Linked DNA regions of Variovorax paradoxus. The protein of the gene in region 2 binds, or shares a complex with, the protein of the main gene of each other region. Links are inferred from orthologs where the notes say so. Each region holds a gene or a part of one and is shown on either strand. Other genes may lie near its edges.

Region 1 (15,356 bases), 3.9 Mb from region 2 along the record:
TTGAACTGGTAGGGCTCGCCGATGGGCAGTCGCACAGCCTCCGCGCCCTGCGCGCGGCGGCGTTCTTCGAGCGTGTCGACAAGGCGCCGCAACGCGGTGGCGGTGTGCTGCAGGTCGTCGGGAATTTCGATGGCGGTGTCTGCAATCACTGCTTCGACTTCGGCCACCCACAAGCCGTATTTCTGCAGCTCGGTCCGGCGGACCCGAAACCGCTGCGTGCCGACGCATTCGATCTGGAGCAGGCCGCTTTGCGGTGATTCGAATTCGCGAATGACGGCCAGCGTGCCGACAGCGGCAAAGCTTTCGGCATCGGCACCGGCCTTGCGCACTTCGCTGCCGCTCGTGAGGCTGACCACGCCGAAGGGCGCATCGGCCTTGCGGCATTTGCCCACCATGTCGAGATAACGTACTTCGAAAATACGCAGTGGAAGCACGCCGCCCGGGAACAGAACCGTACCGAGCGGGAACAATGGCAGTGAATGCAGAAGGGGCTGTGTCGTCATCGAAGAACCTTGCATGGCTATCATCGCATTCCGCTCACGACCCTGCCCCATGCTCTACCAGATCCCCTCGTTTCTTCTCGACGTGATCGTCGGCCTGCTCGGCGGCGCCTGCCTGCTGCGCCTTTACATGCAGTACCACCGGGTGCCGTTCGGCAATCCGCTCGGGCGCTTCGTGTTTGCGATTACCGACTGGATAGTGCTGCCGCTGCGCCGCATCGTGCCGTCGGTCAAGCGCTGGGACCTGGCGAGCGCCATCGCCGCGTGGCTGCTGGTGATCGTGAAGTTCCTGCTGCTGTGGCTGCTGATCGGCAACCTGGGGCGTATTGCCGCCTTGCCGCTGGTGTCGCTGGTGGGGCTGATGCAGCTCGCAGTGTCGGGCCTTACCGCGCTGCTGGTTGTCTATGCGGTGCTGTCGTGGATACCGGGGGCATCGCCGATGCTGCTCGACCTGATCTCGCGATTGGCCGAGCCGCTGGTGCGGCCATTCAGGCGATTCATTCCGCTGATTGGCGGCGTGGACCTGTCGCCCCTGGCCGCCATCGTGGTGCTGCAGGTGATTGCCATTGTGCTGGGCAACCTGCTGGTCTGGGCCTACCGGCTGGGCTGAGGCCCTTCCGGCAGGATTCTTGTCAGATGACCGCGTCGGCCGGCTGACGCAGCAGCATGGCCAGCGTGCTCGCAATGGTCTTGCGCAGCTCGCGGCGGTCGCTGATGAAGTCGATGGCGCCCTTGGTCTGCAGGAACTCCGCGCGCTGGAAGCCTTCAGGCAGAGTTACTCGCACGGTCGATTCGATCACGCGCGGGCCTGCAAAGCCGATGAGCGCCTTGGGCTCCGCAATGACCACGTCGCCCACGAAGGCGAAGCCGGCCGAAACGCCGCCCATGGTCGGGTCGGTCAGCACGCTGATGTAGGGCAGGCCTTTTTTCGCAAGACGCGTGAGCGCTGCGTTGGTCTTGGCCATTTGCATCAGCGACAGCAGGCCTTCCTGCATGCGCGCGCCGCCGGTGGCGGTGAAACAGATGAACGGCACCTTCTGCTCGATGGCCGTTTCGACGCCGCGCACGAAGCGCTCGCCGACCACGCTGCCCATGCTGCCGCCCATGAATTCGAATTCGAAGCAGGCCACGACCACGCTGATGCTGTGGACCGAGCCGCCCATGACGACCAGCGCGTCGGTTTCGCCGGTGTTCTCGAGCGCTTCCTTGAGCCGCTCGGGGTACCGGCGGCTGTCCTTGAACTTCAGCGCGTCGACGGGAAGCACTTCCTGCCCGACTTCGTAGCGGCCTTCGGCGTCGAGGAAGGCGTCGAGCCGTGCGCGGGCGCCAATGCGGTGATGATGGCTGCAGCTAGGGCAGACATTCTGGTTGTGTTCGAGGTCGGTCTTGTAGAGAACCGTCTCGCAGGCGGGGCACTTGATCCACAGGCCCTCGGGCACCTGGCGGCGCTCCGATGGGTCGGTTTGTGCGATCTTGGCGGGTAGCAGTTTTTCAAGCCAGCTCATAGGACTCCGGATTAGCTCCCCTTTCCCGCATTGCGGAAAAGGGGCTGGGTGAGGGCAACGGCGATTATCTGCCAGCCGCGTTCTTGGGGGTAGCTGCGGGCAGGGCGTCGAGCGCCTCGCGGATTCCGGCGAGAAATTCGCGCACCGCGGGCACAACCTTTTCGCGCGGCTGTCCGTCGATCAGCTGGATGATCTTGGTGCCGATCACGACCGCATCGGCGGCCGAGCCCACGGCCTGGGCCGTGGGCGCATCGCGTATGCCGAAGCCCACGCCCACGGGAATGTTCACATGCTCGCGAATGCGCGGGATCATCTGGCCGACGGCCTCCGTATCGAGGTGGCCGGCGCCCGTCACGCCCTTGAGCGACACGTAGTAGACATAGCCGCTTGCGATGCGCGCGACCTGTGCCATGCGCTCGCTGGTGCTGGTGGGGGCCAGCAGAAAGATCAGGTCGATGTTCGCGGCCTTGAGCTCCGCGGCGAAGTCTTCGCATTCTTCGGGTGGGTAATCGACCACCAGCAGGCCGTCGACGCCCGCGGCCGATGCATCGCGGATAAAGGACTTCTTGCCGTGCACAAGGTCGTAGCGCTCGACCGGATTGGCGTAGCCCATCAGCACCACGGGTGTGGTTGCGTCCTTCTTGCGAAACTCGCTCACGATGGCGAGCACCTGCTTCATGCCGACGCCCATGGCCAGTGCGTCTTCGCCGGCTTTCTGGATCACTGGGCCATCGGCCATGGGGTCTGAAAACGGCACGCCGAGCTCGATCACGTCGGCACCGGCCTCGACCATGCCGTGCATCAGCTCGGGCGTGATGTCGGCAAAGGGAAAGCCGGCGGTGACGTAAGGAATGAGCGCGCGGCGGCCGTCTTTTTTCAGCGCCTCGAAGGTGGCGGCAATGCGGCTCATCACTTGCCTCCCTTCACGCTCAGGCCGCGCATCGAGGGCCGGTCGTAGAAGTCGACGCCCGACAGGTCGGCCACGGTACCGATGTCCTTGTCGCCGCGGCCCGAGAGGTTGACCAGGATCGACTGGTCCGGCCGCATGGTCTTGGCGAGCTTCATTGCATAGGCCACGGCGTGGCTCGATTCGAGGGCCGGAATGATGCCCTCGGTGCGGCACAGGTAGTGAAATGCTTCGAGCGCTTCGGTATCCGTGATGCCGACGTACTCGGCGCGGCCAATGTCGGCCAGGTGCGCATGCTCCGGGCCCACACCGGGGTAGTCGAGCCCGGCGCTGATGCTGTGGGTTTCAGTGATCTGGCCGTCTTCGTTCTGCAGCAGGTAGGTGCGGTTGCCGTGCAGGACGCCCGGGCTGCCGCGCAGGATGGAGGCTGAATGCTTGCCGCTGTCCAACCCTTCGCCCGCTGCTTCGACGCCCACCAGGCGCGTGCCTGCAAACGGAATGTAGGGGTGGAAAATGCCCATGGCATTGCTGCCGCCGCCTACGCAGGCCACCACCACGTCGGGCTGCCGGCCTTCGGCTTCGCCGGTAATGCCCTGCGCCGCAAGCATGGCGGGCATCTGCTCGATGCATTCGGTGCCGATCACGCTCTGGAAGTCGCGCACCATCGTCGGGTAGGGGTGCGGGCCGGCCACGGTGCCGATGATGTAGAACGTGTTTTCCACGTTGGTCACCCAGTCGCGCATGGCTTCGTTGAGCGCGTCTTTCAGCGTCTTGCTGCCAGACTCCACCGGTACCACCGTGGCGCCGAGCAGGTTCATGCGGTAGACGTTGGGGCTTTGGCGCTTCACGTCCTGGCTGCCCATGTAGACCACACATTCGAGGCCATAGCGTGCGCAGATGGTGGCCGTGGCCACGCCATGCTGGCCCGCACCGGTTTCGGCGATGACGCGGGGTTTGCCCATGCGGCGCGCGAGCATCGCCTGGCCGATCACGTTGTTGATCTTGTGCGCGCCGGTGTGGTTGAGGTCTTCGCGCTTCAGGTAGATCTGCGCGCCGCCCATCTCGCGGCTGGTGCGTGCGGCGTGGTAGACCGGGGAGGGCCGGCCGACGAAGTGCTTCAGCTCGTAGTGGAATTCGGCGAGAAACGCCGGATCGTCCTTGAACCTGGCGTATGCATCGCGCAGCTCGTTGATTGCGTGGGTGAGCGTTTCGCTCGCGAAGGTGCCGCCGTAGTTGCCGAAATGGCCCGTGGCGTCAGGTTGCTGGTAGTCCTGGAATTGGCTTTGCATGGTTCTCGATCGTTGGGCCGCAGCCCGAAATCACGATCGGGTGCGGCGGCTAACTGGAGAAGGACGAGGCGTCCGCTGCCCTTACGGCTGCGACGAATTGCCGGATTTTCTCGGCGTCCTTCAGGCCCTTGTTTCCCGGGCCGTCGATTTCGACGCCCGAGCTCACATCAACGGACAGCGTCTTGCAGCGCGTCCGCAGGATGCGAATGCCATCGCTCACGTTTGCAGGTGTGAGCCCACCACTCAAGACGAGGTGAGCGTCGACGGCGCGTGGAAGAAGTGACCAATCGAATGCCTTGCCGCCACCGCCATAACCTTCGACATGGGCGTCGAGCAGGATGGCCTGGGCGTGGGAGTAATCGGAAGCGTATTTTACGAGGTCGAAGCCGGCTCCGGCAGCTCCGAGTGGAATACGGGCCGCGCGCATGTAGCGAAAGCGGCCCCGGCCGGCGGCTTCCTCGCATTGTTCGGGCGTTTCTTCGCCATGGAACTGCGCAATCGAGCCCTTCACACCTGCGAGGGACGCTACGACTTCAGGAGCGACCTCGTTGACGAACAGCAGCACCGGCGTGATGAACGGGGGCAGGCGCGACGCCAGTTCCGCGGCGCGAGCGGCGGTTACGGCACGCGGGCTCTTGGAATAGAGCACGAAGCCGACTGCATCGGCACCCGCTTGCACAGCGGCATCCACATCGGCCTCGCGCGTGAGGCCACAGATCTTGATGCGAGTGCGCGGCGACGTCATGGCGGCCCATCATACGGAGCGCCGCCGGCCTGCAGCGTGGCCTCGGCCGGCAGACCCCACTTGGCGTCGTACAAAGGGCCCAGAAAGTACAACCCGTCGGCGGAGAAGGTGGGCGCCGCCACCTTGCGGCTGCGAGCCTCGAGCACTTCGGCAATCCATTCGGGCCGTTCGTCGCCTCGGCCTATGCGCACCAGGCAGCCCATCAGGTTGCGGATCATGTGGTGCAGGAAGGCATCGGCCTCGAACTCGAAGTGCCAGCGGCATCGGTCGCCTTCGCCGTGGCGCGTGATCTCGATGCGCCGCAGATCCTTCACCGGCGAGCGCGCCTGGCAGGCCGAGGCGCGAAAAGAGCTGAAGTCGTGCTTGCCCACCAGCAGGGCGGCTGCTGCGCGCATGGCGTCACCGTCGAGCGCATGCATGGACCAGCCGACCCGGCCCGAATCGAGGCTCGGCCGCACGGGCGATTGCGAAAGGACGTAAAGATAGCGGCGGGCCAGGGCGCTGGCGCGGCAATGGAATTCGTCGGGCACCGGGTGCGCCCACTGCACGGCGATGTCGTCCGGCAGGTAGCGGTTGGTGCCGCGCATCCACGAGAAGGGTTCGCGTTCGACGTGGGTGTCGAAGTGCACAACCTGCATGAGCGCGTGCACGCCGGCGTCGGTTCGGCCTGCACACAGCGTGCCGATGGGCTGTGCGGCAAACTTGCCGAGCGCCGCTTCCAGCTTGTCCTGAACCGTGCGGCCCGAGCGCTGGCTCTGCCAGCCCTCGTACGCCTGGCCGTTGTAGCGGATGCCTAGCGCCAGCCTCACGAATTCAGGAACGGGAAGAGACGCCGCTCAGCGCAGCTCGGCGAGCAGTTGCCTTGCCTGCGACTTGAGGTCGCCGGCGCTTTCGGCTTCGACTTCTTCCACCAGCGAGCGGGCGCCTTCGACGTCGCCGATGGCCTGCAGCTCGCGGGCCAGCGACAGCTTGACCGCGTGCGGGCTGTCGTCGCCGTCGTCTTGCGGCATGGCTGCAGCAGGGCGGGTGGCTTCGGCGGTGCCGGCTACCGGACGGGCGGGAAGGCCGGCCAGTGCGCTCATGTCGAATTCGATGAAGCCGGAATCTGCGGGAAGGCTGTCGGCGCTGCGCAGCGTGGCTGGGCGGGTGTTGTCGTTGGCGTCGTTCAGCCCAGCAGGGCGGCCGATCGGGGCCAGCGCGCCAGGAGCGGTGTCGAAATCGTTTTCCAAGTCGACCGGTGCCGGCGCGTGTGCATGGCCGTTGGACAGCGGGGCGGCAGCGGCGGGCGCGTAGGCCGTCTTCGGCAGGCTGGCGCTTACCGGAGCGGGGCTTGGCGCGAGTGCCGCGGGCTGGCTCAGGTCCAGATCGAAGTCCAGCGGTGCGACCGAAGGCACGAAGGCCGGCGCAGCGACAGCCGCTGCCACGGGGGCGGGCGCTGCAGCCGGAGGCGTTGCGGCAGCAGGCTTGGCCGCGGTGGCCAGGGCGCCGGCAAATGCGGCGCTTTCGGCCGCGCTCACGCCGCCCCGGGCCGTGCCCGACTCGTAAAGCGGATTGCCCGGATCGAGGTCCTTGCCCATTTCGACCACGCGGTTCCAGTCGGAGCCGGTGCCGTTGGTCAGCTTGTGCACTTCGGTGGCCAGGCCTTCATAAGCGCGGACGTCGCGGCGCTTGGCGTGGATTTCGAGCAGCTTGAGGTGAATGGCCGTGCGGTCGGGATTGACGCGCAGGGCTTCGCGCAGGATTTCCTCGGCCTGCAGGTCGCGGCCATAGGCAAGGTACACGTCGGCTTCGGCCACGGGGTCGACGTCGCCGGCATCGAGCTGGCTCGGCGAGTACGACAGCGACGAGACGGTGGAATCGCCACGGTGCTTGGTGTCGACCGATTCGCCGCCGCTGGCGCCGAAGAACGAGTCTTTGGGAATGCGGCTTTCGAGGAACACACTTTCGCTCATTTCCTCGCGCCGGCGGCCCAGCACGCGGTAAAGCAGGAAGCCGATCAGCAGCGCGATCAGCGCCGCGCCGGCCAGCATCAGCGGGTTGTCCATCAACTCGTCGAAGAAGCTGCGTTCGACTGGCGGCGGCGGCGGGGCGGCCTTTACCACCGGCTTGGGGGCTGGTGCGGGTGCGGCGGCGCTGGCGGCCGCAGCGGGAGCGCCGGGCATGGTTTCAGCCGTTGCGTTGGCATCAGGTGCCGCAGCGGCGGGAGCCGAGGCTGCGGGCATTGCCGCCGTGGCGGGCGTGGCCGTTTCTGCGGGTGCCGGGGCAGCAGCCGGCGTTGTTGCCGGAGCGGCGGGCGCAGCAGGCGCCGCGGCAGTGGCGGGTGCAGCCGGTGCCGGGCTGGTCACCGTCGGCGAGGCCGTGGCCGCTACGCCCGGATTGGGAACGGGAATGCCCGGGGTAGCCGGTGCCGGAGCTGCCGCCGCGCCTGCGGCTGGGGCGGCAGAACCTGTGGCCGCCTTGAGCTTGGCCAGGTCGTTGATGTTCTTCGAAAGCTCCGCAACGCGGTTGTTGCTCTCCCGCGCCTGGCGTGCCTGCGCGACCTTCTCGTCGGCCGCACGGGCAGCCGCGCTGCCTTGGGAAATCGTCAGCTTGTCGGGTGCGCTTGCGGTGGCGTTGCGGTCTTCGACATTGGCTTGCACCCTGCCCGACGCATTGCGGCCGGCAGCGGCCACGTTGGCGGTGGGCGCGTTCTCTGCCAGGCGTTGGCGGTAGGCGCCGAAGTCGCGGCTTTGCGCGGTAATGGTGCGCTTCGCTTCTGCTGGAAGAATGGCGCCGGCCTCGGCTGCACTCGGCAGGTCGAGCACCGCGCCGGCCTTGATGCGGTTGACGTTGCCGCCGATGAAAGCATCGGGGTTGGAGAGCAGGAGTGCCACCAGCATCTGGTCGAGCGAGACGTCGGCGGACTTGTGGGCGCCGGCGATCTTGCTGGCGGTATCGCCGCGCTGCACCGTGACCTGTTCGCCGCTTGTCGGACGGATCGGTGTCGCAGCGCTGGAGGCTGGTGCAGGCGATGCAGCAGGCGCCGGCGCGGTTGCCGGCGGTGCCGTAACGGGCGCGACAGGGGCGCGCTCACGCCGAGCACGGACCGCAGCCTGCCCCGGGCGCTCCGCCGGCGGCGTGCTGATCTGCGGCGTGGAAGGAGAAATCGGGGCGCTGGGTGCGGCCTGGCGGGTTACTGGTGGGTCGAGGAGCACCGTGTAATCACGCACCATGCGGCCCGACGAGCCATTGGCTTCGAGCAACAGGTCGATGAACGGGTCGTTGAGCGGGCGGGTGCCCGTCAGGCGAACCACGTATTGCCCGCCGGCGCGGCGCTGCAGCGTCGCCTTTACGTCGCTCAGGGCCGCGTTGTACGGAACGCCCGCGTTCTTGAAGGCGTCGGCGCTGGCAACGTTGATCTTCAGGCTGTCCGCTTCGGCGGCCGCCATTTCGGTGACGTCGATTTCAGCGCGAAGGGGCTCGCCCAGTGCCGATTGCACCTTCAGTTGGCCCAGTGCAAAAGCGCTCGCATCGGTGCTCGCAACGCCCAAGGCGACCGCCATGGCGGCACCAAGGACAGAAAGGCGAAGGCCTTTCAGGGGCAGAGAAGGGCGAGCGGCCGATGGGCGGGCCGCGGGCAACAGATGTCTTGTCATGCTGATAGGGGGCGGCTCAGGCCCAGAAATTGTAAGAGGACGTTAGCACCAACACCGGGTACTGACAAGGCGGTGCGCCTGTTCTACCCAGTACGCGCATACTTACGCACACATCTTCTGTTGCTGAAGAGCAACATTTCGGGCTTTGGGGGAGCCGGCGTGCCCCCATCAAGCCTCGAGCAAGATGCGCAGCATGCGGCGCAGCGGTTCGGCCGCGCCCCACAGCAGCTGGTCGCCGATTGTGAAAGCGCCGACATATTCAGGGCCCATTGCAAGCTTGCGGATGCGGCCCACGGGAATGCCCATGGTGCCCGTGACTGCCACAGGCGTGAGGTCCTTGAGGGTAGCCTCGCGGGTGTTCGGCACAACCTTCGCCCACTGGTTGTCGGCTGCGATCATGGCTTCGATGTCCGCCAGCGGCACGTCCTTCTTGAGCTTGAAGGTCAATGCCTGGCTGTGGCAGCGCATGGCACCAACGCGCACGCAAAAACCGTCGACCGGGACGGCGGCGGTGCCGAAGCCCGCGCCCTGGCCCAGGATCTTGTTGGTTTCGGCTCCGGCCTTCCATTCTTCCTTGGACATGCCGTCGCCCAGGTCCTTGTCGATCCAGGGAATCAGCGAGCCGCCGAGCGGGGCGCCGAAGTTGGCGGTTTCGGCCGCGCCCAGGTTTTGCTGCTTGTGCAGCACCTTGCGGTCGATTTCGAGGATGGCCGACTTCGGGTCGTCCAGCAGGGCACGCACTTCGGCGTTCAAGGTGCCGAACTGCGTCAGCAGTTCGCGCATGTGCTGCGCTCCGCCGCCAGAAGCCGCCTGGTACGTCATGCTGGTCATCCACTCGACCAGGCCGGCCTTGTAGAGGGCGCCCACGCCCATGAGCATGCAGCTCACGGTGCAGTTGCCGCCGATCCAGTTCTTGCCGCCGTTGGTGAGCGCGTTCTGGATGACCGGCAGGTTGACGGGGTCGAGCACGATGACCGCGTCGTTGTTCATGCGCAGCGTGGAAGCGGCATCGATCCAATGGCCGCTCCAGCCGGCGGCGCGCAGCTTGGGGAACACCTCGCTGGTGTAGTCGCCGCCCTGGCAGGTGATGATGATGTCGCACTTCTTCAGTGCGTCGATGTCGTTCGCATCCTTCAGCGCGGTCTCGTTCCTGGCCATTGCCGGGGCCTTGCCGCCGGCATTGGAGGTCGAGAAGAACAGCGGCTCGATGAGCCCGAAGTCGCCTTCGGCCTGCATGCGGTCCATCAGGACCGAGCCGACCATGCCGCGCCAGCCTACGAGGCCGACCAGAGGTTGAGATGCGTTCGCCATTTCAGTTTGCCCTTGTGAAAAAGAAAGAAATTGTCTTTTTTGCCCCCGACTCGTCGAGCCGGGGAGGGGCGTGACGAAGCGGGCTGCGGTTAGCCGGTAATCGTCTTTTTGGTGATTGCTGCAACAACCGCGTCGCCCATCTCACGGGTGCCGACGCGCTTCGTACCTTCTGACCAGATGTCACCCGTGCGCAGCCCCGAGGCGAGCACATGCTTGACCGCCGACTCGATACGGTCGGCAGCTTCGGCTTGGTTGAGTGAAAAGCGGAGCATCATGGCAGCGGACAGTATTGTAGCCAAAGGATTGGCAACCCCTTTGCCGGCAATGTCGGGGGCGCTGCCGTGGCTGGGCTCGTACAGGCCCTGGTTGCTCGAATTGAGCGACGCCGAGGGCAGCATGCCGATGGAGCCGGTGAGCATGGCCGCCTCGTCCGAGAGGATGTCGCCGAACATGTTGCCGGTGACGATCACGTCGAACTTCTTGGGCGCCTTTACCAGCTGCATGGCGGCGTTGTCGACGTACATGTGGTCGAGTTCGATGTCCGGATAGTCCTTGTGCACCTCGGTCACCACGTCCTTCCAGAACTGGAAGGTTTCGAGCACGTTGGCCTTGTCGACACTGGTCACGCGCTTGTTGCGTTTGCGGGCGGCTTCGAAAGCCACGCGGGCGATGCGCTCGACCTCGGGGCGCGAATAGCGCATGGTGTCGAAGGCTTCTTCGGCGCCCGGAAAGTGCCCGTCCACGGCGGTGCGGCGGCCGCGCGGCTGGCCGAAGTAGATGTCGCCGGTCAGTTCGCGAATGATGAGGATGTCCAGGCCCGCGATGAGTTCGGGCTTGAGGCTCGATGCGTCCACCAGCTGCTCGTAGCAGATGGCCGGGCGGAAATTGGCGAACAGGCCGAGGTTCTTGCGCAGGCCGAGAATCGCCTGCTCGGGGCGCAGGGGGCGGTCGAGCTTGTCGTACTTCCAGTCGCCCACGGCACCGAACAGCACCGCGTCGGCCTCCTTCGCGAGCTTCAGCGTCGAATCGGGGAGCGGATGGCCATGTGCCTCGTAGGCCGCGCCGCCGACCAGCGCAGTTTCCATTTCGAACGAGAGGTCGAGCGCGTCGAGCACGCGGATGGCTTCGGCCACGATTTCGGTGCCGATGCCGTCACCCGGGAGAACTGCGATTTTCATAAGTTGGTCTGAGGTTTGAAATTGGAGATGCGAAGCTTCAGGCAATCATCGTGTGCGCAAGCCATGGCTTCTGCGCCAGCCGCTCGGCCTCGAAAGCCTTGATCTTGTCCTTGTGGCGCAGCGTCAGGCCGATGTCGTCAAGACCGTTGATGAGGCAATATTTGCGGAAGGCCTGCACGTCGAAAGCGAACTCGCCGCCGTCGGGCTTCACGACCACCTGGCGTTCCAGGTCGATGGTCAGCGAATAGCCGGGGAAGGCAAAGGTCTCGTCGAACAGCTGCGCCACCTGTGCTTCAGGCAGCACGATCGGCAGCAGGCCGTTCTTGAAGCTGTTGTTGAAGAAGATGTCGGCGTAGCTCGGCGCAATGATCGCGCGAAAGCCGTACTGGTCGAGCGCCCACGGCGCATGTTCGCGCGACGAACCGCAGCCGAAGTTCTTGCGCGCCAAAAGGATCGATGCGCCGGCGTAGCGCGGCTGGTTCAGCACGAAGTCCGGGTTCGGCTTGCGGCTGGCCGGGTCCTGGCCCGGAAAGCCGGCGTCCAGATAGCGCCATTCGTCGAACAGGTTCTGGCCGAAGCCGGTGCGCTTGATCGACTTGAGGAACTGCTTCGGAATGATCGCGTCGGTGTCGACGTTCTCGCGGTCCATGGGGGCGACAAGGCCCTTGTGCACGGTGAATTTCTGCATGTGAATCTCTCTTGTCTTTCTTGCTCAGGCGAAGGTGCGCACGTCGACGAAGTGGCCGTGCACCGCGGCGGCGGCGGCCATGGCCGGGCTCACGAGGTGGGTGCGGCCACCGGCGCCCTGGCGGCCTTCGAAGTTGCGGTTGCTGGTCGATGCGCACCGCTCGCCGGGCTCGAGGCGGTCGGCATTCATGGCCAGGCACATCGAGCAGCCGGGCTCGCGCCATTCGAAGCCCGCAGCCTTGAAGATCAGGTCGAGCCCCTCGCGCTCGGCCTGTTCCTTCACCACGCCCGAGCCCGGAACCACCATTGCGAGCTTGACGTTCTTGGCTACCTTCTGGCCGAGCTTCTTCACCACGGCGGCGGCTTCGCGCATGTCCTCGATGCGGCTGTTGGTGCACGAGCCGATGAACACCTTGTCGATGAAGATGTCGTTCATCGCCTTGTTCGGCTCCAGGCCCATGTAGACCAGCGCGCGCTCGATGGCGCCGCGCTTGCTGGCGTCCTTTTCCTTGTCGGGATCGGGCACGCGGCCGTTGATGTCGACCACCATTTCGGGCGATGTGCCCCAAGTCACTTGCGGCTGGATCTGCGTTGCGTCGAGCTCGACCACGGTGTCGAACTTCGCGTCGGGGTCGGACTGCAGCGTGCGCCAGTAGGCCACGGCCTGGTCCCATTCCACGCCCGTGGGTGCGAGGGGGCGGCCCTTGATGTAGTTGATGGTCTTTTCGTCGACCGCCACCAATCCCGCGCGCGCGCCGGCCTCGATGGCCATGTTGCAGACCGTCATGCGGCCTTCCATGCTCAGGTCGCGAATGGCAGAGCCCGCGAATTCGATGGTGTAGCCCGTGCCGCCCGCAGTGCCGATCTTGCCGATGATCGCGAGCACGATGTCCTTGGCCGTGCAGCCGAATGGCAGCTTGCCTTCGACCTTCACCAGCATGTTCTTCGCCTTCTTGCCAAGCAGCGTTTGCGTGGCCATCACATGCTCGACTTCGCTGGTGCCGATGCCGTGCGCCAGTGCGCCGAATGCACCATGCGTGGAGGTGTGCGAGTCGCCGCAGACCACGGTCATGCCGGGCAGTGTGGCGCCTGATTCGGGGCCGATCACGTGCACGATGCCCTGGCGCTTGCTCAGGAACGGAAAGAATGCCGCGGCGCCGAACTCCGCGATGTTCTTGTCGAGCGTGGTGACCTGCTCCTTGCTTGTGGGGTCGGCAATGCCTTCGTAGCCGCGCTCCCAGCCTGTGGTGGGCGTGTTGTGGTCGGCAGTGGCCACCACCGAGCTGATGCGCCACAGCTTGCGGCCGGCCTCGCGCAGCCCCTCGAAGGCCTGCGGGCTGGTGACCTCGTGCACCAGGTGGCGGTCGATGTAGAGGATGGCGGTGCCGTCTTCCTCGGTGTGGACGACGTGTTCGTCCCAGATCTTGTCGTAGAGCGTGCGTGCCATGTCGGTCTCTTGTCTTTCGTGGGGGAAGTGGATTGTCTTGTTTTCTATGCGGCAATCGGCTCGGCCGCATCGTGTGCGCCCGCCGGCGTGTGCAAGTGGTTGACCAGCGTGCGCGCGGCCACCGGCAGCGTGGAGAAGTCGCGCGCCACCAGCCGGATTTCGCGGTTCGACCAGGCGTCGTTCAGTGCCACGCTGCACAGGCGGCTGCCGATGCCGGCCTGCAGCAGTTCGAATGCACGCTGCGGCATCACGCCGATGCCCAGGCCGTTGTCGATCATGCGGCACATGGCATCCAGGCCAGTCACGTGGATGCGCAGCTTGACGCTGCGGCCCGCTTCAACCGCAGCTTGGTGCATGGCGACGTAGATCGAACTGTTGGTGTGCAGGCCGACGTGGTCGAAGTCGAGCGAGGCCGTGAAATCGATCGAACCTTGCGTTGCAAGCGGATGTCCGGCGGGCACGATCAGCACCAGCCGGTCGTGGCGGTAGGGCAGCGTCTGCAGCTCGTTCGTGCCGTCGGGAATGTGGCAAATGCCGAGGTCGGCGGCGCCTTCCTGCACCGCGCGCACCACTTCGTTGCTCAGGTGCTCTTCCAGGTCGATCTTGATTGCGTCGTGCTCGCGCGTGAAGGCGCCGAGGTCTTCGGGAAGAAACTGCACGATGGCCGATATGTTGGCATGCACTCGTACATGGCCGCGCACACCCTCGGCGTATTCGCTGAGTTCGCCCTGCATCTTCTCGAGGCTGTAGAGCACCGAGCGCGCATGGTGCAGCAGGCTTTCGCCCGCGGGCGAAAGATCGACCCCGCGCGCGTGGCGGTAGAGAAGGGTTGTGCCCAGCGTGGCTTCCAGGTCGGACAGACGCTTGCTGATGGCCGAGGCGGCAATGAATTCGCGTTCCGCCGCCCGCCCGATGCTGCCGAGTTCGCAGACGGCCACGAACAATTGCAGCGATGTGAGGTCGATGCGTCGGGCGAAATTGCGTTCCGAAGTGCTCATGGGGTGTTGGGCATCGCATCTGGCGATGAGTTCGCCATTTTCTCTGGGTTTTGATCAACTTGCCATCGTCATCTGCGATGGGTTTGTTGCCCTGAAGCGAGGAGCCGCGGTCTCCGGGCTCGAATGCGCATGAGCTTTGTTGCTCCGCAATGGCAAAACGCCCCGCTCCTTGCCTTTGCAGGCGAAGGGGCGGGGCGTGCGTCAGTGTGCTTGCAGGCGGGGGGCGAGTCCCCGAGGCGCCTGCGGAGGTCTTGGAAGACCCGGGGCGGTGCCTTACTGGCGCTTCTTGGCGGCGTCTTCTACTTTTTCGCCGCCCTTCTGGATGTCCTGGCCGGCACCCCGGAAGGTGTTGCAGCCGGAGAGGGGCACGGCGAACGCGAAGGCGACGGTAATCAGCGCGGCAATTTTCTTCATGACGGATCTCCTGAAGTCGTTGAAAAAGGCGGCCCGACCTCGGACCTCCGATGCACAACGTACCGACGCCCCGGTGCGAATCCTGTCAGCCAAGACGCAAAAAAGCTGCCCGAAGGCAGCTTTCCGCGGTGAGCGCCAGTGCGCCTTCAGCAGCTTCAGCGCTTGCCGATGGGCTGCACGTCGCGCTTGGGCGATCCTTCGAACAGCTGGCGCGGGCGGCCGATCTTGTACTCCGGGTCGCCGATCATTTCGTTCAGCTGGGCAATCCAGCCCACCGTGCGGGCCAGCGCGAAGATCGCGGTGAACAGCGGCACCGGAATGCCGATGGCGCGCTGAACGATGCCCGAGTAGAAGTCGACGTTCGGATAGAGCTTGCGCGAGACGAAGTATTCGTCTTCGAGGGCGATCTTTTCCAGCTCCTTGGCGAGCTTGAAGAGCGGATCGTTTTCCAGGCCCAGCTCGGTCAGCACTTCGTTGCAGGTTTCCTGCATCAGCTTGGCGCGCGGGTCGTAGTTCTTGTACACGCGGTGGCCAAAGCCCATGAGCTTGACGTTCGAGTTCTTGTCCTTCACCTTCTTGATGAACTCGCCGATCTTCTCCACGCCGCCTTCCTTCTGGATGTCGTAGAGCATGTTGAGTGCCGCTTCGTTGGCGCCGCCGTGGGCAGGGCCCCAGAGGCAGGCCACGCCGGCCGCAATGGCCGCGAAGGGGTTGGTGCCCGACGAGCCGCACAGGCGAAC
Region 2 (15,370 bases):
GTGACCATCGGCATCGACCTGGGCACCTTCACTGCGCTCCAGGTGCTGCAGGGCGGCAATATCAACTACACGCCGCTGTTCGCACTGCCGGTGCTCATGAGCGCGGTGCTCGGAACGGTGACCGTCGGCCTGGGCACCACGGCCACCGTCACGCTGCTGCTGCTGGCCGACGCGGGCTGGCACTGGCTCCAGCAGCCCGGCGATTCGTCCACGCGGTTCGTGCAGGCGGCGCTCACCGGCACAGGGCTCTTCGTGGTGGCGCTCTTGGCACACGAGCTGGCCCGCCGGCTGGCGCGCGAAGAAGAAACGGCGCTGCGCAATCGCAGCAGCGCGCAAATGCAGGCGCAGGTGAACGACCTGGTGATCGAAACGCTGAGCGAAGGCGTGCTGGTGATCGACGCCGAAGGCATGGTGCATGCGGCCAACCCCGCCGCCGACGCCATCCTGGGTCAGGGCCTGGCAAAGCTCCCTCTTCCGTTCGCGTTGCACACGCAGCCCGCATGGCACGCGCTTGCCGCGCTGGCGCGCCAGACCTTCGCACGCCGCGCGCCGCAATCCGAAGAGATTCCGGTGGCCCAAGCGCGCGGCGCGGCGCGCGAAGTGCGGGTGCGCACGCGGCTCACGCCCACCAGCGACCAGCGCGTGGACAGCCTGTGCGTGATGTTCCTTCAGGACTTGCGCGAAATCGAGGCCCGCATCCGCACCGAAAAGCTGGCCGCAATGGGCCGCATGTCGGCCGCGGTGGCGCATGAAATCCGCAACCCGCTGGCCGCCATCACGCAGGCCAGCGCGCTGCTCAACGAAGACCTGACCGATCCCGCGCACCGCAAGCTGACAAGCATGGTGCAGCACAACGCACAGCGGCTCGCGCGCATCGTGGACGACGTGCTCGACGTTTCGCGAGCACGCCAGCAGCGCGTGCTTTCGCTGGGCGAGCAGGTCGTGCTCGACCCCGCGGTACGCGCACTCGCCGAAGAGTGGGTGCGCCAGACGCAGCGCCAGGGCGTTCTGATCACCCTCGATGCCGCCGACAGCGAAGTGCGCTTCGACGTCGAGCACCTGCGCCGGCTGCTCGTGAACCTGCTGGACAACGCGGCGCGCTACGCCGGCAAGCGCGAGGGTTCGATCCAGGTCGTCACCACCATGCAGCGCGGCAGCTCAGCCCGCCCGAGCCTGCAAGTGTGGAGCGACGGCGCACCCCTGGAACCGGCGGTGCAGCGCCATTTGTTCGAGCCGTTTTTCTCGTCCGAAAGCCGATCGAGCGGGCTCGGCCTGTTCCTGTGCCGCGAACTGTGCAGGCGCCATGGCGCCACCATCGGCTACGAGCGCCGGGCGCTTGTCGCGGGCGGACCCGAGGGCAACGAATTCTTCGTCAGCTTCGCCCCCAGCGAAAACCGGCTGACACAATAGCGCCGTGACCACTCCCATCCCTCCTTCGCTGCAGCGCCCGGCCAACATCCTCGTCATCGACGACGAGCCCGACCTGCGCACGCTGTATGAACTCACGCTGCTGCGCGAGGGCTACCGCGTGGAAGCCGCGGGCAGCGTTTCGGAAGCGTGGGAGCACCTGGAGGCCGGCCAATTCGATGCGGTGATCACCGACATGCGGCTGCCCGACGGCCAGGGCATGGAAATCATCCACCGCATCCAGAAAGACCAGCGCACCGAGCGCTGCGTGGTGATGACAGCCTATGGCTCCGCCGAAAACGCAGTCGAGGCGCTGAAAGCCGGCGCCTTCGACTACCTGACCAAGCCGGTCGACCTGAAGCAGTTTCGCGCCGTGGTCGCATCGGCCGTTCAAGCACAGCAGGCCGCGCCAGCCAAGGCCACGAAAGCGGCACCGGCGGCGCAAGGCGAACGTGCGGGCGACACCCCCGTCGTTCCAGGCGGCGGCATCGCGGCCCTCGAACGCCTGGTGGGCAACTCGGAGCCGATGCGCCTGGTCAAGTCGCGCATCGCCAAGGTTGCGCGCGGCATGGCGCCCGTGCTGGTGCGCGGCGAATCGGGCACCGGCAAGGAGTTGGTGGCACGCGCCGTACACGCCTGCAGCCAGCGCAGCGACGGCCCGTTCGTCGCGGTCAACTGCGGCGCCATTCCGGAGAACCTGCTCGAAGCCGAATTCTTCGGTGCGCGCAAGGGGTCGTACACCGGCTCGTCGCAAGACCGCGACGGCTACTTCCAGGCCGCGCGCGGCGGCACGCTGTTTCTCGACGAAATCGGCGACCTGCCGCTGGCCATGCAGTCCAAGCTGCTGCGGGCAATCCAGGAGCGCAGCGTGCGTTCCATCGGTTCCACTCAGGAAGACGCAGTCGACGTGCGCATCGTGAGCGCCACCCACAAAGACCTGCACGCAGAAGTCAACGCCGGCCGTTTCCGCCAGGACCTTTTCTACCGGCTCAACGTGATCGAGATTGCGGTGCCCGCGCTGCGCGACCGGCGCGAAGACCTGCCGGCGCTGTGCGCTGCATTGCTTGCGCGCATCGCGCATGACGGCGGGCTGCCGGTGCCGCATCTTTCCGCCGACCTGCTGCAGCGTCTTGCGCAGCATCCGCTGCACGGCAACGTGCGCGAACTCGAGAACCTGCTGCACCGGGCGGTGGCACTCAATGACGGCGACGAATTGCACCTGGACCTGATGGGAGGCGGGCAACCCGCCGTCGCGGGGCTTGCGGCTTCGGCGCCCTCGCCTTCTCCGCCGCCGGACGACGGCGAACCGCCCGCCGCTGCGGCGCCCGCAGCCGCATCCTTCGTGGAACCCAAGACCGCGCCGCCGCCCTTGCCGTCCGACCTGCAGGCCTACCTCGACCAGCAGGAGCGCGAAATTCTTGTGCGCGCACTGCATGAAAGCGGCTTCAACCGCACCGCGGCCGCCGCGCGGCTCGGCATGAGCCTGCGCCAGATCCGCTATCGCATCGCGCGCTTGGGCATCACCACGCCCAATGGCGAAGAAGGCACCGCGAGCAATGCCGACGACTGAAGCATCAGCGGCCAACGCGAGCGGCGGCGACGGCCTCTGGCGCGCCGGCTGGTACCGCTTTGCAAAGGCGCTGCAATCGCCGAATTTCGGCCCGCGACCGACAGGCGCGCAGACCGACCTGATCGTGCTGCACTCCATCAGCTTGCCGCCCGGCGAATATGGCGGCAATGCGGTGCAGCAACTCTTCACCAACGAGCTCGACTGGGACGCGCATCCCTACTTCCAATCCATTCGCGGCCTCGAGGTTTCCTCGCACTTCTATGTGCGGCGCAACGGCGAACTCTGGCAATTCGTGAGCTGCGACGACCGCGCATGGCATGCGGGCGTGTCGTCCTGGCGCGGCCGCGAAAACTGCAACGACGATTCGATCGGCATCGAGCTCGAAGGCCTGGAAGGCCAGCCCTTCGACGAGGCCCAATACGAAACGCTGGCCAGCCTTTGCGCAGCGATTGCGCAGCACTACGCCATCGCGTTCATCGCGGGCCACGAGCACATTGCACCGGGCCGCAAACAGGATCCGGGCGCGGGCTTCGACTGGCAATTGCTGCGCGGCCAGCTCGGCTGGAGTCCGCGGATGTTCCCCGAACAGGTGCTGCCGCTCTAATTTTTTTTATCGGCCGGCGGTATGCGATGCGGCGTTCTTGCGCCGCAGCAATCTCTAAAATCCAGAGCGCGCCTCCAGCAACCATGCGCCTTGCAGGCCCAAATCCGCTTGCAAGCCACAGCCCGCGCGGGTTGCGCGACCATAGGCCAGTATTCATGGGGCATCGCTGGCCGAGTGCCGCGCCCAAACAAATACGCCACTGTGTTGAATATCTCAAAAAACACTACATCTAGTGGTTGTAGACGCTTCGCACCCTAGATATAGTGTCTTCCGTCCGGTCATCACGCACCGGCGCAATGCCCCGCCAAGGCATTGCCACCCAACAAGAATTGCCACACCGAGAGGAAGCGAATGCAAACAGCCCTGAACACCCCATCGACCCCGCGTGCCGTTCCCTCGACGCCGCAGCAGCAGCAACGAGACACTGCTGGCTCGCCCACCGGCCAGAACCTTGCGCACTACCAGATCATCCGCCGCAACGGCGCCGTGGTTCCCTTCGAACCCAACAAGATCGCCATCGCGATGATGAAAGCCTTCCTGGCGGTGCACGGCACCCAGGGCGCGGCTTCGGCCAGCGTGCGTGAAACGGTCGACGCCCTCACGCAAGGCGTGATCCGCGCGATGGTCCGTTCGCGTCCGGGCGGCGGCACCTTCCACATCGAAGACGTGCAAGACCAGGTCGAGCTCGGCCTGATGCGCGGCGGCCACCACGAAATCGCGCGTGCCTATGTGCTGTACCGCGAACGCCGCACGCAAGAGCGTTCCAAGCAAGGCACGCAGGAAGCGCCGGCCGCGCCGCTGCTCCACGTGCTGGACCGCGGCGAGCGCGTGGCGCTCGACCTGAACGAACTCAAGGGCCTGATCGAATCGGCTTGCGAAGGCCTGGGCGACGGCATCAGCGCCGCGCCGATCGTCGCCGAGACGATGCGCAACCTGTACGACGGCGTGCCGCTCGACGAGGTGTACAAGGCCTCGATCCTGGCCGCCCGCACGCTCATCGAGAAGGACCCCGACTACACCTTCGCGACCGCCCGCCTGCTGCTGCACACGATCTTCAAGGAAATCATCGGTCGCGAAGTCATGCCCGCCGAGCGCGCGCAAACCTACGCCGACTACTTCCCGCAGTTCATCAAGAAGGGTGTCGAGAACGAACTGCTCGACGAGAAGCTGCTGCAGTACGACCTGCCCCGCCTGGGCGCGGCGCTCAAGGCCGAGCGCGACAACCAGTTCGACTACCTTGGCCTGCAGACGCTGTACGACCGCTACTTCCTGCACGTGCGCAAGTCGCGCATCGAGCTGCCGCAGGCCTTCTTCATGCGCGTGGCCATGGGCCTCTCGCTGAACGAAATCGACCGCGAAGCCCGCGCCATCGAGTTCTACGAAGTGCTGTCGTCGTTCGACTTCATGTCGAGCACGCCCACGCTCTTCAACGCCGGCACGCTGCGCTCGCAGCTTTCCAGCTGCTACCTGACCACCGTGCCCGACGACCTGGACGGCATCTACGAGTCGATCAAGGAAAACGCCCTGCTCTCCAAGTTTGCAGGCGGCCTGGGCAACGACTGGACCCGCGTGCGCGCGCTGGGCAGCCATATCAAGGGCACCAACGGCGAATCGCAAGGCGTGGTGCCGTTCCTCAAGGTGGTGAACGACACCGCCGTGGCGGTGAACCAGGGCGGCAAGCGCAAGGGCGCGGTCTGCACGTATCTTGAAACCTGGCACCTCGACATCGAGGAGTTCCTGGAACTGCGCAAGAACACCGGCGACGACCGCCGCCGCACGCACGACATGAACACGGCCAACTGGATTCCCGACCTCTTCATGCGCCGCGTGATGGAAAAGGGCACCTGGACGCTGTTCTCGCCCTCCAACGTGCCCGACCTGCACGACCTGTTCGGCGCCGACTTCGAAAAGGCCTACGTCGCCTACGAAGAAAAGGCCGCGCGCGGCGAGATCAAGCCTGCCCGCACCATCCAGGCGTCGGACCTGTGGCGCAAGATGCTCACAATGCTGTTCGAGACCGGCCATCCCTGGATCACGTTCAAGGACGCCTGCAACGTGCGCTCGCCGCAGCAGCACGCCGGCGTGGTTCACTCGTCGAACCTGTGCACCGAAATCACGCTGAACACCAGCGACACCGAAACCGCCGTTTGCAACCTGGGTTCCGTGAACCTGCTGCAGCACCTGAAGGACGGCAAGGTCGACCAGGAAAAGCTCAAGAAGACGATCTCGACTGCCATGCGCATGCTCGACAACGTGATCGACATCAACTACTACGCCGTGAAGAAGGCGCGCGACTCGAACCTGCGCCACCGTCCGGTCGGCCTGGGCCTGATGGGCTTCCAGGACGCGCTGTACGAACTGCGCATTCCCTACGCATCGCAAGAAGCCGTTCAGTTTGCCGACGAGTCGATGGAAGCCATCTGCTATCACGCCTACTGGGCCTCGACCGAGCTGGCCAAGGAACGCGGCAAGTACTCGAGCTACAAGGGCTCGCTGTGGGACAAGGGCATCCTGCCGATCGACACGCTCGACCTGCTTGAAAAAGCACGCGGCGGCTATGTCGAGGTCGACCGCTCGGCCACGCTCGACTGGGACGCGCTGCGCCAGAAGATCAAGGCCGACGGCATGCGCAACTCCAACTGCGTGGCCATCGCACCGACCGCGACCATCTCGAACATCATCGGCGTCGACGCCTCCATCGAGCCTTGCTTCGGCAACCTCTCGGTCAAGTCGAACCTGTCGGGCGAGTTCACCGTGATCAACCACTACCTGGTGCGCGACCTGAAGCGCCTGGGCCTGTGGGACGACGTGATGGTGATGGACCTGAAGCACTTCGACGGTTCGCTGCGTCCGATCGACCGCGTGCCGCAAGACGTGAAGGCGCTCTACGCCACCGCGTTCGAAGTGGAAACCACGTGGCTCGTCGAAGCCGCCTCGCGTCGCCAAAAGTGGATCGACCAGGCGCAGTCGCTCAACATCTACATGGCCGGCGCATCGGGCAAGAAGCTCGACGACACCTACAAGCTCGCATGGCTGCGCGGCCTGAAGACCACCTACTACCTGCGCACGCAGAGCGCGACGCACGCCGAAAAATCCACCGTGCAATCGGGCCGCCTCAATGCGGTGTCGTCGGGCAGCGATGCACCGTCGGGCATGAGCGCACTCGACGCAGCAGCTGCTGCAGCAAAGGCGCAGATGAACGCGATTCCTGCAACCGACATCGCGTTCTGCGGCGTGGACGATCCGACTTGCGAAGCATGCCAATGACGCGTCGGTGAAGCGAGCGAGGTCCATGCACAACGCGCGAACCCTCAGTCGATCACGGCATTGACTGACATCGCGCGATGCATGAGAGCAACATAACAACCACATAAATGGAGCGCGACGTGAACGAGCACTTTGCAACTCACATCGTTGCTCCGATAATTGAGCATTGGATTTTTCTATGTTGACCTGGGACGAAGAAGTCAAGCCCTCCTTACCAAAGGATATGCAACAAGGATTGCAGCAACACCACGCATCGACCAGCGGCTTGCCCGCAGGCCGACCGGTGGACGCTCCGACTTCGTCGATTGCACAACCCACGGCCCCCGTCGCAGCGCAGCGCGTCAAGGCTTCCGACAAGCGCATCATCAACGGCCAGACCGACGTCAACCAGCTGGTGCCGTTCAAGTACAAGTGGGCCTGGGAAAAATACCTCGCCACTTGCGCCAACCACTGGATGCCGCAAGAAGTGAACATGACGCGCGACATCGCGTTGTGGAAAGACCCCAACGGCCTGACCGAAGACGAGCGCCGCATCGTCAAGCGCAACCTCGGCTTCTTCGTGACCGCTGACTCGCTGGCCGCCAACAACATCGTGCTGGGCACCTATCGCCACATCACGGCGCCCGAGTGCCGCCAGTTCCTGCTGCGCCAGGCTTTCGAGGAAGCGATCCACACGCACGCGTACCAGTACATCGTCGAGTCGCTCGGCCTGGACGAGAGCGAGATCTTCAACGCCTACAACGAAGTGCCGTCGATCCGCGAGAAGGACCAGTTCCTGATCCCGTTCATCGACGCCATCAGCGACCCGCACTTCAAGACCGGCACGCACGAAACCGACCAGACGCTGCTCAAGTCGCTCATCGTGTTCGCCTGCCTGATGGAAGGTCTCTTCTTCTACGTCGGCTTCACGCAAATCCTTGCGCTGGGCCGCCAGAACAAGATGACCGGCGCCGCCGAGCAGTACCAGTACATCCTGCGCGACGAGTCGATGCACTGCAATTTCGGCATCGACCTGATCAACCAGCTCAAGCTCGAGAACCCCGGCCTCTGGACTCCCGAGTTCAAGGCCGAGATCAAGGCCCTCTTCATGAAGGCCGTCGAGCTCGAGTACAAATACGCCGAAGACACCATGCCGCGCGGTGTGCTCGGCATGAACGCCTCCATGTTCAAGGGCTACCTGCGCTACATTGCCAACCGGCGTGCACAGCAGATCGGCCTCGAAACGCTCTTCCCGAACGAGGAAAACCCGTTCCCCTGGATGAGCGAAATGATTGACCTGAAGAAAGAGCGCAATTTCTTTGAGACCCGCGTGATCGAGTACCAGTCGGGTGGCGCGCTCTCCTGGGATTGAATCTTTCCGATAAGAATTAATGAATTCAAGAATTGCCCTTGCCACCGATCGCGCCGAAGAGCGCGGCATGGACGAGGGCTCAGGTGTTCATGGTGCTGGAGCACAGATTCCAACGCCATGAATCGCTTTGCGCTACCAACGTGCGCGGAGTGCTTCAATAGGTTGATTTTTTCAACTTGATCAAGGAGAAATAGAAATGGCAACTGCAAAGAAAGCGCCGGCTAAGAAAGCCGCTGCAAAGAAGGCTCCGGCAAAGAAGGTCGCGGCCGCTAAGAAGGCTCCCGCCAAGAAGGTAGCAGCGAAGAAGGCGCCGGCCAAGAAGGTCGCTGCCAAGAAGGTAGCCGCCAAGAAGGCGCCTGCGAAGAAGGTAGCCGCCAAGAAGGCAGCTCCGGCAAAGAAGGCCGCTGCCAAGAAGGCTCCGGCGAAGAAGGCCGCAGCGAAGAAGGCTCCTGCCAAGAAGGCGGCGGCGAAGAAGGCTCCGGCGAAGAAGGCCGCTGCCAAGAAGGCCCCTGCGAAGAAGGCTGCCGCCAAGAAGGCTCCTGCCAAAAAGGCTGCGGCCAAGAAAGCCGCGAAAAAGCCCGCTGCCAAGCCTGCCGCTGCTGCCAAGAAGCCTGCTGCGAAGAAGGCCGCAAAGGCAGCACCTGCCGCAGCGCCTGCTCCTGCTGCGCAAACGACGCTGAACCCGCAGGCAGCCTGGCCGTTTCCGACGGCCAGCAAGCCCTGAGCTTCTCAGCGGCCTTGACGGCAAAAAGCCCGGCACCTCACGGTGCCGGGCTTTTTTTATGCGCGCCGCCCGCGAAGGCGAGCGAGCGACGGGCGGCTCAGAGGCCCAGCGCCTTCTTGTCGATCTGATAGTTCTGAGGCCCGCGCTGCGCGATCTTGAGCGCACCGATGCGGTTGCCAAGTGCCGCGCACTGCGCAAGCGGCCATTCCTTTTCCAGACCGAAAAGCAGCGCGCCGCGCCATGCATCGCCGCAGCCGGTGGGTTCGACCACCGCGGTCGGCGTCACACCCGGCACGTGCTCGCGCTCACCGTCGGTCCACACCTCGCAGCCTTCGGCCGCCAAGGTAACGACCAGGCCGCGCACGCGCTTGGAAATTTCGGCCAGGCCCCAGCCGGTGCGCTGCGAGAGCATCTTTCCCTCGTAGTCGTTGACGACCACCCAGCTTGCCAGGTCGATGAAGTGCTTGAGCGCCTCGCCATCGAACATCGGCAGGCCCTGGCCCGGATCGAACACGAACGGAATGCCGGCGGCGGCGAATTGCTCGGCATGCTGCAGCATCGCTTCGCGGCCGTCGGGCGCGATGATGCCGACGCGGATGTCTTCGCGGGCGGCGATCTTCGTGAGATGCGCCTGCTGCATTGCACCGGGATGAAACGCCGTGATCTGGTTGTTGTCGACGTCGTTCATGATCATCGCCTGCGCGGTGAAGGTGTCGCCCTGCTGGCGCACGAACTCGGTGCTGATGCCCAGCGTACGCAGGCGCTCCAGGTAGTCGGCTCCGTCGCTTCCGAGCGTGGCCATCGGCAATGCCGTGCCGCCCAGCGCGTTGAGGCTGTAGGCGATGTTGCCGGCACAGCCCCCAAAGTCACGCCGCAGGCCCGGCACCAGGAACGACACATTGAGAATGTGCAGCTGGTCCGGAAGGATCTGGTCGGCAAACCGGCCCTCGAAAGTCATGATGGTGTCGAACGCGAGGGAACCGCAAATCACTGCTGCCATGGTGAGCCGTTGGTTGAAGGTGAAGGGATGAAATGAACAAGGCGCGGGCGCGAACCCTGCCTAAGGATAGAACGCTTCCACGCGGTAGCCGGCAATGGGCGGCAGCGTTGCCGACTCCGTTGCCGACAGCGTGAGCGGGAGCGACGCGGCCTGATCGGAACGCGCCGCGAGCACCGCCGGCGCACCGTAGTCCGAAGCCGTGAGTACGCGGCGCACCACTGCCCGCTCCTGGGTATCGAGCAGCGAAAGCTCGATGGCCGGCATGGCCAGCGGAACCATCGCGCCATTGCGCAAGGTAAAGCTGAGCCGGTAGTCGTTGTTGCCGGTTTTCTCGCGCGCGAAGGCCGCGCCTTCGATCACGATGTCGCCGATCTGGCGCAACGCCATGAGCTCGCAGCCGGTGAACCGGCACATCGCAGCAAACGCCGGGCGCAGGTTCGGTTGGCGGGCCACGATGCCGTCGCGCTCGTGATGCAACACTTGCACTGCGAACAGCAGGACTGCCAGCACGGCCAAGAACCAAAGCGCGAATCGCACGACGCCGCGCTGCCAGAACCCTTCGGTGCCACGGTCCACCTTCTCGTCACCGGAGAAAGGAGCCCTGTCCGAGTCCTCTGCTTCGTGAATCGGCGCAGGGAGCGGCAAGGGACCCGAATCCGCATCGGGTTCGCTCGCCTCTCGCACCATCGAGCCCGCCGCCTTTGCGGCGCTGCGTTCGTCGCGCGCCTTGGCACTCGCGATCTTGGCCGACTTGATGCGAGCCCGGCGCAGCGCCTTTTGCATCTGCACCTGGTCGCGGTCCTGTGCGGCCTCGTGCTTTTCGTCTTCGACGCTGGCAGACGCCGCCATTTCGCGGGCCTTGATGCGCAAGGCCGGCAATGGAGGCGGCGGTGGTGGCGGCGGCGAAGGCGGTGCCGCAAGATTCAGGTCGATGTTCGGAAACGGCGGCAGCGAACTTGCCGGAGGCCGCCATTCGGGCTCATTGGCTTCGAAGTCGGACCACAGTTCGTCGGCAATGATTCCGTGCGCGGGCAGGACGAAGGCCGTTGCGGACGGCGTGGCGGCTGCGGGACTTGGCGCATTCCCAGGTGCGGGCCTGGTCTCGGGAAGCGGTGCCGGCGGCAGAAGCTCGTCAGTCTCTTCCGGCGGCGACGAAGGGACAGCGTCCGACGGTTCAATATGCTCAGGTTCGTCGTCGAAGAAGTCCGCGTCTTCCGCGGTATGCGAAGACTCCGACGCGAACTCCGCTTCGGCCTTTGCGGAAGGCTCCGTTGGAGGCGGAGGTGTAGCTGCCGGACCCGGGACGCCGTCTGGCGCCTCGTGCAGATCGAGCGTGGCGTCGAAGACATTGCTGCAGCGGCCGCAACGCACCCAGCCATCCGAGATGCGAAGCTGGTCGCGCACCACCTTGAAGGTGGTGGCACAGGCGGGGCAACGCGTGACAAGGCTCATGACCGGGCGATTGTAGGGTCGGGCCCCCGCCCCGCGAGCGGTGCGCGGCGGTGCGAAATCCCGGCCGCGCTGCTCAGCAGCGAGCCGTCATCAGGATCCAGCCGTCCTCGCTGTCGCTCACCTCGAGCGCGGCATAGGGCGCATAGGCCTGCTTCAGCTCGTCGGCCTGCCGCTCGAGAATGCCGGCGAGCACAAGCGACCCGCCCGGCGCCACGTGGCTGCGCAGCAAGGGCGCAAGCACCTTGAGCGGCGTCGCGAGGATGTTGGCCAGCACCGTGTTGTAGTTGCCCTTGGCCGCTTCCGGCAGGCCGGCATTCAGACGCACGCCATTGGCTTCGGCATTGAGGCGTGTCGACGAGACGGCGGCCTCGTCGATGTCGACGGCATCGATATCGATTGCGCCGAACTTTGCCGCGCCAATGGCAAGAATGCCTGAGCCGCAGCCGTAGTCGAGCACGCGCTGGTCGCTGAATGCACCTTCGCCCTGCTTCGCGATCCAGCGCAGGCACATGCGCGTGGTGGGATGCGTCCCGGTACCGAAGGCGAGCCCCGGGTCGAGCCTGATCAACTGCCTGGCTTGCTCGGGCGGCTCATGCCAGGTGGGCACGATCCAGAATTCGGGCGTGATCTCGACCGGCGCGAATTGCGACTGCGTGAGCCGCACCCAGTCTTGGTCGGGCACCGGCGCCACGCCGAGCAGCGCGCAGCCTTCGAAGAAGTCCTGCAGCGCGAGCACCGACGCAGCCTCTTTGGCCAGTGCTTCGTCGGCGAACAGCGCGATGACGCGCGACCGCTGCCAGCCCTCCTTGGGCGGCGGCATGCCGGGCTCGCCGAACAGCGCCTGCTCGGCATCGGTCTGCGCGTCGGCATCTTCCACCGACACGCTCAGCGCGTCGAGTGCGTCGAGCGCGTCGCTGAGCATTTCGACCCGGTCTTCCGGCGCCATCAGGCGAAGTTCAAACATGGTGGCGTCGGGTGCTGCTCAGCGCTTGTGCGCCGCCAGCCACTCTTCCAAATAGTGGATGTTAGTGCCGCCGCTCATGAACTTGGCGTCGACCATCAGTTCGCGGTGAAGCGGAATGTTGGTCTGGATGCCTTCGATCACGGTTTCGTTCAGCGCCGTGCGCATGCGCGCCATGGCCTGCTCGCGCGTGTCGCCATACACAATGATCTTGCCGATCATGGAGTCGTAGTTGGGCGGGACGAAGTAGTTGGTGTACGCATGCGAATCCACGCGAACCCCGGGGCCGCCCGGCGGGTGCCACATGGTGATGCGGCCCGGCGACGGCGTGAACTTCCAGGCGTCTTCGGCGTTGATGCGGCACTCGATCGCGTGGCCGCGCATTTCGATCTGGCGCTGGGTGAACGGCAGCTTTTCGCCCGCCGCCACCATGATCTGCGTCTTCACGATGTCGATGCCGGTGGTGAACTCGGTCACCGGGTGCTCCACCTGCACGCGCGTGTTCATTTCGATGAAATAGAACTCGCCGTTTTCGTACAGGAACTCGAAAGTGCCGGCGCCGCGGTAGCCGATTTTCTTGCAGGCCGCCGCGCAGCGCTCGCCGATCTTCTCGATCAGCTTGCGCGGAATGCCGGGCGCCGGCGATTCCTCGATCACCTTCTGGTGGCGCCGCTGCATGGAGCAGTCGCGCTCGCCCAGGTAGACCGCGTTCTTGTGCTTGTCGGCCAGGATCTGGATTTCAACGTGGCGCGGATTCTGGAGAAACTTCTCCATGTACACGGCCGGATTGTTGAAAGCAGCGCCGGCTTCCGCCTTGGTCATCTGGATCGCGTTGACCAGTGCCGCTTCGGTGTGCACCACGCGCATGCCGCGGCCGCCGCCGCCGCCCGCGGCCTTGATGATGACCGGATAGCCGATGGCCCGCGCAATGCGCTTGTTGGTGGCGGCGTCGTCGGACAGCTCGCCCTCGGAGCCGGGCACGCAAGGCACGCCGGCCTTGATCATGGCCTGCTTGGCCGAGACCTTGTCACCCATCGTGCGGATGTTGTCGGGCGTCGGGCCGATGAACTGGAAACCGCTTTGCTCCACGCGCTCGGCGAAGTTGGCGTTTTCGCTCAGGAAACCGTAGCCGGGGTGAATCGCTTCGGCGTCGGTGACCTCGGCCGCCGAGATGATCGCCGGCATGTTGAGGTAGCTCAGCGACGACGGTGCCGGGCCGATGCACACGGCTTCTTGCGCCAGCTTGACGTACTTTGCGTCGCGGTCCGCTTCGGAATAGACCATCACGGCCTTGATGCCGAGCTCGCTGCAGGCGCGCTGGATCCGGAGGGCGATTTCCCCCCGGTTTGCAACCAGGATCTTCTTGAACATGGTCACTCGATGATGAACAGCGGCTGGCCGTATTCGACTGCCTGACCGTTTTCGCCGAGGATCTGGGTGATCGTGCCGGACTTGTCCGCTTCGATTTCGTTGAGGATCTTCATCGCTTCGATGATGCAGACCGTGTCGCCCTCGTTGACCTTGCTGCCGACTTCGACGAACGCCGGTGCGCCGGGGCTGGACGACCGATAGAAGGTCCCGACCATGGGCGACTTGACTGCGTGGCCCGTGGGCGCGGCTTCGGCGGCCGGTGCGCTGGCAAGCGCAGGCGCTGCCGGAGCACCGGCTGCGGGAGCGGCAGCAGCAGGTGCCGCCACGGTCTGTACATATTGCACCGGGGCAGCGCCGCCGCCTTTGACGATGCGAACCTTGCCTTCGGTTTCGGTGATTTCCAGTTCGGAAATATTGGATTCAGACACCAAGTCGATCAGTGTCTTCAGTTTGCGCAGATCCATGGGGCTCCAGTGCCGACTTTGCCGGTCAATAGGATGTAACTTGGCTAAAAATCGTTGATCTTTAGCGATTGGCGGCGAATGCCGAGGTGTATCTGATTCTAACCGTGAACGAGTTCACGCCGCCAACCGTCCAGATCGGCGGGCTCAAGCTTGCCCATTTTACGAGCCGCGACAGTACCGTCCCCGCTCAAGACCAGCGTGAACGGCAGGCCGCCTGCTGTGTTGCCCAGGCTTTTTACCAGTTCCGTGCCCTGCAAACCGGCCAATCCGACCGGGTAACTGACCGGCGTTTTCTGGAGGAACTTGCGCACGGCGCTCGGCTGATCGATAGCCAAGCCTACGACTTGCCATCCGTTGCCGCTACTTTCGCGGAAGAAGCGGTCGATCATCGGCATTTCTTCTACGCACGGCGGACACCAGGTCGCCCAGAAGTTCAGCAGCAGCGGCTTGCCGCGAAGCTTGGAAAACTCCAGTTCGCCGCCTTCCGGGCGGTCGAAACGCTGTGCCCAGAAAGCCGCGTCGAGAGCTTCGCCCTTGCTGCCGCTCCCGCGCTCACGCCACCATGCGCCGCCCAGGCCCGCCGCTGCAGCCGCAACCGCCACGCCGCCATACATGAGGCGCCGCCGTGTGGGCGAAGAAATCATTCACTTGTCCTTTTCTCTTTCAATCAGCCGGCGCAGCGCGGCCAGGTCGCCGCGCGGCGTACGCCCTTGGGCGTCGGGCCGGAGCGCTCCGCGCAGGTCGTCGAGATCGTAGACCAGCAGGTGGACTCCAATCTCCTCGCCGAGCGCGCGGCTCGCGGCATGCACGCTCAAGGCCTCGACCTGCTCACCGTGAAACCCGGTAACCATCCGCGGCTCGTAGTCCACATGATGGTCGATGAGGGCAATTTCGGCCGACTTGGAATCATCGCAGAACAATTGAATATAAATGTCTGACAGCCGGGTGGCCGTGCCGTGCCAGACGGCTCCCCCGATGTGCGGCCGGAACGCCGCCATGCGCTCCATCCATTCGAGCGCGAGCAACCTCAGCGCATGCAGCTCCTGCGGCTGGGTATCGGCGCAATAAAGCGCGATGTAGTCACGCACTTCGGCCTCGACCTCGTCGTTGTTCGGCAGTGCCGTGCGCGACGAAAGCCCAAGGTCGCGCACCGCCCGGCGCTTGGCCGGGCCGTACTCCAGCCCCTCCTCGACGACGAG

The links.
Region 1: the proteins of accB (region 2) and accD are in contact, whole or in part, in a solved structure (PDB 8UXZ), measured with the Escherichia coli proteins. The link is inferred for Variovorax paradoxus from one-to-one orthologs.

The regions. Positions count from the first base shown.
Region 1 is NZ_CP123990.1:891,037-906,392, forward strand. What follows is about bases 70-2,984. They hold accD (acetyl-CoA carboxylase, carboxyltransferase subunit beta), read right to left. Parts: upstream 2,006-2,984; coding sequence 1,133-2,005; downstream 70-1,132. Other genes in these bases: QHG62_RS04225 (LON peptidase substrate-binding domain-containing protein), read right to left, coding at 70-503; QHG62_RS04230 (YggT family protein), read left to right, coding at 553-1,110; trpA (tryptophan synthase subunit alpha), read right to left, coding at 2,070-2,915; trpB (tryptophan synthase subunit beta), read right to left, coding at 2,915-2,984. In the rest of the region: more of QHG62_RS04225, read right to left, coding at 1-69; more of trpB, read right to left, coding at 2,985-4,201; QHG62_RS04250 (phosphoribosylanthranilate isomerase), read right to left, coding at 4,251-4,946; tRNA pseudouridine(38-40) synthase TruA, read right to left, coding at 4,943-5,755; QHG62_RS04260 (FimV/HubP family polar landmark protein), read right to left, coding at 5,783-8,488; asd (aspartate-semialdehyde dehydrogenase), read right to left, coding at 8,750-9,892; leuB (3-isopropylmalate dehydrogenase), read right to left, coding at 9,982-11,070; leuD (3-isopropylmalate dehydratase small subunit), read right to left, coding at 11,108-11,758; leuC (3-isopropylmalate dehydratase large subunit), read right to left, coding at 11,783-13,204; QHG62_RS04285 (LysR substrate-binding domain-containing protein), read right to left, coding at 13,249-14,202; QHG62_RS04290 (entericidin A/B family lipoprotein), read right to left, coding at 14,476-14,616; gltA (citrate synthase), read right to left, coding at 14,772-15,356.
Region 2 is NZ_CP123990.1:4,787,315-4,802,684, reverse strand. The notes cover bases 12,441-15,369. They hold accB (acetyl-CoA carboxylase biotin carboxyl carrier protein), read right to left. Parts: upstream 14,172-15,369; coding sequence 13,710-14,171; downstream 12,441-13,709. Other genes in these bases: QHG62_RS23010 (hypothetical protein), read right to left, coding at 14,816-15,369; QHG62_RS23015 (TlpA family protein disulfide reductase), read right to left, coding at 14,270-14,815; accC (acetyl-CoA carboxylase biotin carboxylase subunit), read right to left, coding at 12,441-13,707. Outside these bases: QHG62_RS23070 (two-component system sensor histidine kinase NtrB), read left to right, coding at 1-1,410; QHG62_RS23065 (sigma-54-dependent transcriptional regulator), read left to right, coding at 1,415-2,977; 1,6-anhydro-N-acetylmuramyl-L-alanine amidase AmpD, read left to right, coding at 2,964-3,581; QHG62_RS23055 (ribonucleoside-diphosphate reductase subunit alpha), read left to right, coding at 3,933-6,848; QHG62_RS23050 (ribonucleotide-diphosphate reductase subunit beta), read left to right, coding at 7,027-8,199; QHG62_RS23045 (histone H1-like DNA-binding protein), read left to right, coding at 8,396-8,923; QHG62_RS23040 (carbohydrate kinase family protein), read right to left, coding at 9,021-9,923; QHG62_RS23035 (zinc-ribbon and DUF3426 domain-containing protein), read right to left, coding at 9,984-11,375; prmA (50S ribosomal protein L11 methyltransferase), read right to left, coding at 11,449-12,339; more of accC, read right to left, coding at 12,358-12,440; more of QHG62_RS23010, read right to left, coding at 15,370-15,370. UniProt on the Escherichia coli protein: This protein is a component of the acetyl coenzyme A carboxylase complex; first, biotin carboxylase catalyzes the carboxylation of the carrier protein and then the transcarboxylase transfers the carboxyl group to form malonyl-CoA.